Regions from separate parts of the Cupriavidus sp. 05N39 genome, predicted to be linked through region 1. Evidence: predicted binding sites of a transcription regulator. Region 1 holds the regulator's gene; each other region holds the start of a gene.
What was found. The regulator sigma-54, encoded in region 1, starts transcription at its own class of promoters, with help from an activator protein. The targets are predictions, from matches to a motif close to TGGCANGNAANCTGCTTT.

Region 1 (2,264 bases):
GCGCTTTCGCTGTCAGGCGGCGAACGCCGCCGCGTGGAAATCGCCCGCGCCCTGGCCTCGGCGCCCCGCTTCATCGCCTACATCATCAGCGAAGGCGCCGTGCTGGCCTCGGGCCGGCCTGAAGACATCATCGCCAACGAGTCGGTGCGCAAGGTCTACCTGGGCGAGAATTTCCGCATGTAACGCGGCGCGCCACAGCAAGCGGCAGCTGCGGCGACCTTGTGCCCAAGGTGGCTCCGGTGTCGCCTTTTACCCTGCAACGATCACGGCGTCATCAGCGATAGCAATTTCCGTTCCACCGGCACGGAAGTTGGGCATAAAATAGGTCGCATGAAACCGTCGCTACAGCTCCGCCTCTCGCAGCATCTCGCGCTCACGCCGCAACTCCAGCAGTCGATCCGGCTGCTGCAACTGTCCACGCTCGAACTGCAGCAGGAAGTGGAACAGGCGCTGACCGAGAACCCTTTGCTCGAACGCGAGAACGACTGGCTCGACAGCCCGTTGCGCGTTGCCGCCGACGGCTCGGTCAACATGCAGAGCGCTCCCGCGCCGGCGCCCGCCGACGGCCAGGGCACCAGCGAGAACCGCCCCGACGGCGCGCCCGAGGCCGAAGACAGCTATTCCGACAGCAACGAGGACTACGGCAACGACTGGAGCCTCGACGACTTCGCCCGCCGCCCGCAAGGCGACGACGACGAAAAGACCCCGATGCAGTTGCGCGACGCCGAACCCACGCTGCGCGAACATCTGATGGAACAGCTCGCGCCGCTGAAAATTTCGTTGCGCGACAAGGGGCTGGCCATCTTCCTGGTCGAGTCGCTGGACGACGACGGCTACCTGAGCGCCTCGCTCGAGGAAATCTGCAGCGAACTGCCGGATGAACTTGAATTCGAGGTCGACGAGATCCACGCCGTCCTTACCCTGCTGCAGAGCTTCGATCCGCCTGGTGTCGGCGCACGCAATGCGGCCGAATGCCTGGCGCTGCAATTGCGCCGCATCAAGCACCCGCAGCGCGACCTGGCGCTGACCATTGTCACCAATCACCTGGAACTGCTCGCGGTGCGCGACTACACGCGCCTGAAAAAAGCGCTGCAGGTGGACGAGCCGGAATTGAAGTCGGCGCATGAACTGATCCGCTCTCTGGCGCCTTATCCGGGCCATGCGTACAGCCGCCCCGAAGCCGACTTCGTCGTGCCCGATGTTTTTGTCCGTAAACTGAATGGCGGCTGGATCGCGCAGCTCAATCCGGATGTGATGCCGCGGCTACGTATCAACGACATGTACGCGCAGATATTGCGCGGTGCAAAAGGCGATGCGGGTGCTGCGGGACTGCAGCAAAAACTGCAGGAGGCACGCTGGTTGATCAAGAATATCCAGCAAAGGTTCGACACGATATTGCGCGTTGCACAAGCTATTGTCGAACGTCAAAAGAACTTCTTCACCCACGGTGAAATTGCGATGCGCCCCTTGGTTTTGCGGGAGATTGCCGATACACTGGGTTTACACGAGTCCACCATCTCTCGGGTGACTACCAATAAATACATGGCAACGCCGATGGGGACTTTCGAGCTGAAGTATTTCTTCGGCAGTCACGTATCCACAGAAACCGGCGGCGCGGCCTCGTCAACGGCAATTCGTGCGTTGATCAAGCAACTGATAGGAGCCGAAGACGCCAGGAATCCCTTGTCCGACAGCCGGATTGCCGAATTGCTCGGCGAGCAAGGCTTCGTAGTGGCACGACGCACCGTTGCCAAATACCGCGAGGCGCTCAAGATTCCGGCAGTTACTCTCCGCAAGACTTTGTAGCCGAGTTGCATCGCCTGCCTGGTGCAACTCTTTCAGAAGGAGAAACGCTATGAACTTCAAGATCAGTGGACACCACTTGGACATCACGCCCCCGCTGCGTGAGTACGTGGAAACGAAACTGGAGCGTATCGTCAGGCATTTTGATCAAGTCATTGGCGTAAGTGTGCTGCTCTCTGTCGACAATACAAAAGAAAAGGACCGGCGGCAGTACGCGGAAATCAATCTACATCTCAAGGGCAAGGACATCTTTGTCGAAGCGCATCATGAAGACCTGTATGCCGCTATCGACGCGCTCGTCGACAAGCTCGACCGGCAGGTGATTCGCCATAAGGATCGCGTGCAAAGCCACGACCGCGAAGCGGTCAAGTATCAGATGGCCGCATCGCAGATGCAGCAATGACCGTGCCTGGTGGCCCACAGACCGGGCCGCCGGTGTCACTCCCTTGAAACCGGAATCA
Region 2 (2,264 bases), on a different contig from region 1:
ATGCTGCTGGCCCAGGTGATCTTCTTGACGAAGGGAAAGGCGTTCACCAGCTTGCCGTTGGTGGCGTCATTGACGTAGAAGAAGCCGTTGCGGTCGGCCTTGCCGCCCAGGCGCTTCCCATCCTGGTCGAAGGTCACGAACTCGTTGACGCCGTCGAAATCCCAGCCATCGTTCGGCGTGTTCTGGTAATGCCAGACGATCTTGCCGGTAGTCGGGTCGAGCGCCACGGTCGAGGCCGAATACAGGTTGTCGCCCTTGCGCATGTGGCTGTTCCACGGCCCCGGGTTGCCGGTACCGAAGTAGGCCAGGCCGGTCTTCGGGTCATAGGTGCCGCCCAGCCAGGTGGCCGCGCCGCCGGTCTTCCAGGTCTCGCCGGGCCAGCTGGCGTTCTGGGTACCGGTCACACCGTCTTCGGTCTTGTTGCCGTCCTTGTCGTACTTGTAGCCCATATGGCCTTCCACCACCGGCCTGGACCAGACCAGTTGCCCGGTCTTCGCGTCGCGTGCCTCGACCCGTCCCACCACGCCGAACTCGCCACCGGAGACGCCGGTCAGCACCATGCCTTTGACGATCAGGGGGGCTGCCGTGTAGGAATAGCCGGCGGCATAGTCCTCGATCTTGTCCTTCCACACCACCTTGCCGGTCTTCTGGTCCAGCGCCACCAGTTGCGCGTCGAGCGTGCCAAAGATCACCAGGTTGTCGTACAGGGCCGCGCCACGGTTGACCACGTCGCAGCAGGGCATGATGCCTTCGGGCAGGCGATGCTCATATTTCCAGAGCTTGCTGCCGGTCTTCAGATCGAGCGCGTAGATGCGCGAGTACGAGGCCGTCACGAACATCTTGCCGTCGTGAATCAACGGCTGCGCTTCCTGCCCGCGCTGCTTTTCGCCGCCGAACGAGAACGACCAGGCCGGCACCAGCTGGCTGACGTTCCTGGTGTTGATGCGGTTCAGCGTGGAAAAGCGCTGGCCTTGCGGGCCCATCCCCCACGACAGCACGTCGCCCGGCGACTTCGCGTCATTCTCGATCATGGCATCGGTCACCGCGGCCTGCGCCGCCAGGCTCGCGGCAGCCGCCGCGAGCACCATCATCACGCGTAACGTCCTCATTGTCTGCTCCTCTCTCTTGTTGTCGATCTTCACCAGTGCGCCTCGCACACCAGACTGACTCTTGGCAATTCCCATGCCAATGGAAAACACCTGCATCCGGCCCCGCGGCGGCCTGTGGATGCCGGGATGGCGTACCAGCGCGGAACACTCGGTTGCCGTTGTTGCGGAATTGAACAGCACACCTGTCCGGACTCAGCGTCTCAACGCCGCGTCCTCATACGCCGGGTAGAGGTGCGTCACATTGCGCAAATACTCCGCCGGCATGGCGCCCCAGCGCGCGTAGGCGTCCGGCACCGGCATGGCAAGCACCTCGGCCAGGTCGCGGCCCTGGGAGGCCGCCTGGGTCATGCGGGCGTCCAGCCACTGCAGGTAGCCGCGTGTCTGCGCGATGGCGTCCGCGCTGCCGAGCGCCGGTCCGTGGCTGGGGATCAGCAGCCGTGCGCCGCTGTCGCGCACCAGCGCCTGCAAATGGTCCAGGCTGGCCAGCCAGCGCTTGAGATCCGCATGCGGTGTGGTCGGCACGCGCTCGCGAAACGCCACGCCGCCCGCGAAGACCACGCCGGCGCCGCGATCCACTATCACGAGGTCGTCGGCGGTGTGACCGTCCATCCGGATCAGATCGAAGGTGTGCCGGCCGATCGTGCGCCGGCCCGGGGTCAGCACGTGGCGCGGCGGCGCCGGTTCCGTGTCGCGCATCCAGTTGCCGCACAGCCGGTAGAGGTTGTCGGCATATGCAGGCCCTTCGCGCCGGGCGCCGTCGATGGTGCCGGCCAGCGCGCTGCCGCCCACGTCGGTATAGGCCTGGTTGCCGAAAAAGTAGTCCGGATGCAGGTTCAGATTGAGCACCAGCCGCACCGGCGCCGCCGTGACCGAAGCAATGGCGCGGCGCTGCTGCTCGCCGTACTGGTGCGACGGCCCGGTATTGATCACCACCACGCCGTCACCCGTGTCGATAAAGGCGGTGTTGATGATGTTGCAGCCGTTGTCCGGCGCGAAATCCGCATTGGCCCCTTCCAGCAGCCACACGTCGGCGGCGACCTGGCGTGGCGCCAGGCGATAGTCCCCTGCCTGCGCCAGCGCCGCCTGCGCTGCCAGCCATAGCAGGATCCCGAGCGCGCGCTTCATGGCGTCACCTGCGCCGCGAACCGGTTGCCG
Region 3 (2,264 bases), on a different contig from region 1:
ATGTCTGTCTCCTTCAAGGTTTTGTGGTGGCGGTAAAAAACTCGGTCAGTGGCTGGGGTGGAGGATGTTGCTGCTGCGATTGCGGTGGCGCGCGCCCGCTGCGCATCAGCCCCGCGGCGGCGGCGTAGCGCATGCAGGCGGCTACGTCGATGCTCACGAAGGCGCGCTCGCGCAGCGTCACGGTGACGGTGTCCTGCGGGCCGAACACCAGTTCGCGTTCGCCATCGAGCGCGACGATGCCGGCGCGCTGGCGCACGCGGTGCGGCACGCCGTCGGTCAGGCGCTCCCAGCCCGCGATGGGCACAGCGCGCAGCAGGCCCGGCGCAATCGGCGCGCGCAGCTCGAAGCGGCCCTCGCCGGGCGCGGCGAGTTCGATCGCCAGGCCGCCGGGCTCGTGCCGGCCCACCGGCTCAAGCAAGCCGCCGATGGCGGACAGGCCGATGGCCTGCGGATCGGCGAAGGACACGAAGACCGCGCCCAGCGTCTCGGTCTTCCACAAGGCGCGCGCGCCGATGAAGTGCTCGTGCGAAATCACGGCGTCGACCAGCGCGATGTCATGCCGCACCTCGCCCTCGCCGGCAATCGCAATGTCCAGCCGCTTGTTGCCGACCAGCGCATGCGCGGCGGGAATGCGGCCGCTGGCGAACAGGCCGGTGGCCAGGCCCGTGATGGTGGGCTCGCGCATTTCGGGGTAGGCGTTGTTGGTGCCGGTGGAGAGGCCGGCGATCGGCACGGCGCCGCATTCGCGCACCACCGCGCGGTGGGTGCCGTCGCCGCCGAGCACGATGATGGCGGCCACGCCGGCCTCGCGCATCATGCGTGCGGCCAGGAAGGTGTCGTCGACGCGCGCGGTGACGGGCATGTCGAGGTATTCCACCTCCGGCAGCGCGGCGTCCGGACCCTGGCGGCGCGACAGGTGGCGCGCCAGCAGCACGCGCATGCCTTCGCGGTCCGGCATCATCAGCACGCGGCCGACCCCGCAAGCCGACAGCGCGGCCAGCAGGCGCAGCACGATATTGACGCGATCGGCCAGTTGCAGCGTATTGGCGTTGGCGATCACGCGGCGGATATCGCGCGCGGAAATCGGATTGGCGATGATGCCGACCAGCGGCCGTGCGGCCAGCGCGTGCTCACCCATGCATGTCTCCTGTCGCCCTGGTTTTTTTCCAGGTTCCGACAGGCATATCGCAATGGGCGTGCCACCCCGCGAAAGCGGGTTCCGGCGGCAAGAAACACGGGATTACCCCGAGAAAAACAGGGCCGGACGGGGACGTTGCGGGGTGTACGCGGGCTGCGGCGTGACAGGTGTCACAGCATCAGTTGTACAGGTGGTGAACAGGTGTAGCGGGCGGCGATGGCACGCCGCGCCGCCCGCCTCAGTGGTGTCCCGCGTCGCGCTGGTTGGGCGACTCGATGCCGTAGCGCGCCATGCGGCGGTACAGCGTCATCCGGCTTACGCCGATCTGGCGTGCCACCGCGCTCAGGTTCCAGCCCGCCGCGCYCAGGTATTGCATCAGCAGCATCCCTTCCGGCGGCAGCAGGTGGGGGTCGAAACCGGGCGCCGGCAAGGCCGGGGCGGCTTCGGCCGCCGCGCCCGCGGGRGCCGTGCCGGGAAATACCGGCAGCAGATCTTGCCGCACCGGCATCTCGCCCAGGCCATCGGGCAGGTCCTCCGCCTCGATATGGCCGTCGTTGCAGACGGCGCGCGCGTACTCGAGCGCGTTGCGCAATTCGCGCAGGTTGCCGGGCCAGCGATGCGCCTGCAGCCGCGCGCGCGCCGCGGGCGACAGGCTCACGGCGGCCTGTTGCTCGGCGCCGCCGAGCATCTTGTCGACCATCCAGTCCAGGTCCGTACGTTCGCGCAGCGGCGGCAGCATCAGCCGCGCGCCGTTGAGCCGGTAGTACAGGTCCTCGCGGAAGCGGCCGCTGCTGACCAGTTGGTCCAGTGGATGATGGGTAGCGGAAATCACGCGCAGGTTGACCGGCACCGGGCGCGACGCGCCGATCGCCAGCACCTCGCCCTCGGCCAGCACGCGCAGCAGGCGCGACTGCAGCTCGCGCGGCATGTCGCCGATCTCGTCCAGAAAGAGTGTGCCGCCGTCGGCCTCCTGGATCAGCCCGCGCTTGGGGCGGGAGCCGGCACCGGAGAAGCTGTTGGGCAGGTGGCCAAACAGCTCGCTCTCGATCAGGGACTCCGGGATCGCCGCGCAATTCACCGCCACGAAAGGCCCGTGGCGGCGCGAACTGGACTGGTGCAAGGCCTT

Region 2: AC1DN0_RS08115 (PQQ-dependent methanol/ethanol family dehydrogenase) is a predicted target of sigma-54. The motif match lies at 1,171-1,188, and genes of this name have one in related genera.
Region 3: AC1DN0_RS33800 (ATP-NAD kinase family protein) is a predicted target of sigma-54. The motif match lies at 1,185-1,202, and genes of this name have one in related genera.

What each region holds. Positions count from the first base shown of each region.
Region 1 is NZ_JBFTNE010000041.1:62,052-64,315, reverse strand. Features, by position in the region: gene AC1DN0_RS20475 (LPS export ABC transporter ATP-binding protein) at 1-183, shown strand, start outside; gene AC1DN0_RS20470 (RNA polymerase factor sigma-54) at 331-1,806, shown strand; gene hpf (ribosome hibernation-promoting factor, HPF/YfiA family) at 1,856-2,206, shown strand.
Region 2 is NZ_JBFTNE010000012.1:48,174-50,437, forward strand. Features, by position in the region: gene AC1DN0_RS08115 (PQQ-dependent methanol/ethanol family dehydrogenase) at 1-1,109, opposite strand, end outside; gene AC1DN0_RS08120 (quinoprotein relay system zinc metallohydrolase 1) at 1,302-2,234, opposite strand; gene AC1DN0_RS08125 (quinoprotein dehydrogenase-associated SoxYZ-like carrier) at 2,231-2,264, opposite strand, start outside.
Region 3 is NZ_JBFTNE010000107.1:15,230-17,493, reverse strand. Features, by position in the region: gene AC1DN0_RS33805 (thiamine pyrophosphate-dependent dehydrogenase E1 component subunit alpha) at 1-2, opposite strand, end outside; gene AC1DN0_RS33800 (ATP-NAD kinase family protein) at 14-1,138, opposite strand; gene AC1DN0_RS33795 (sigma-54-dependent Fis family transcriptional regulator) at 1,377-2,264, opposite strand, start outside.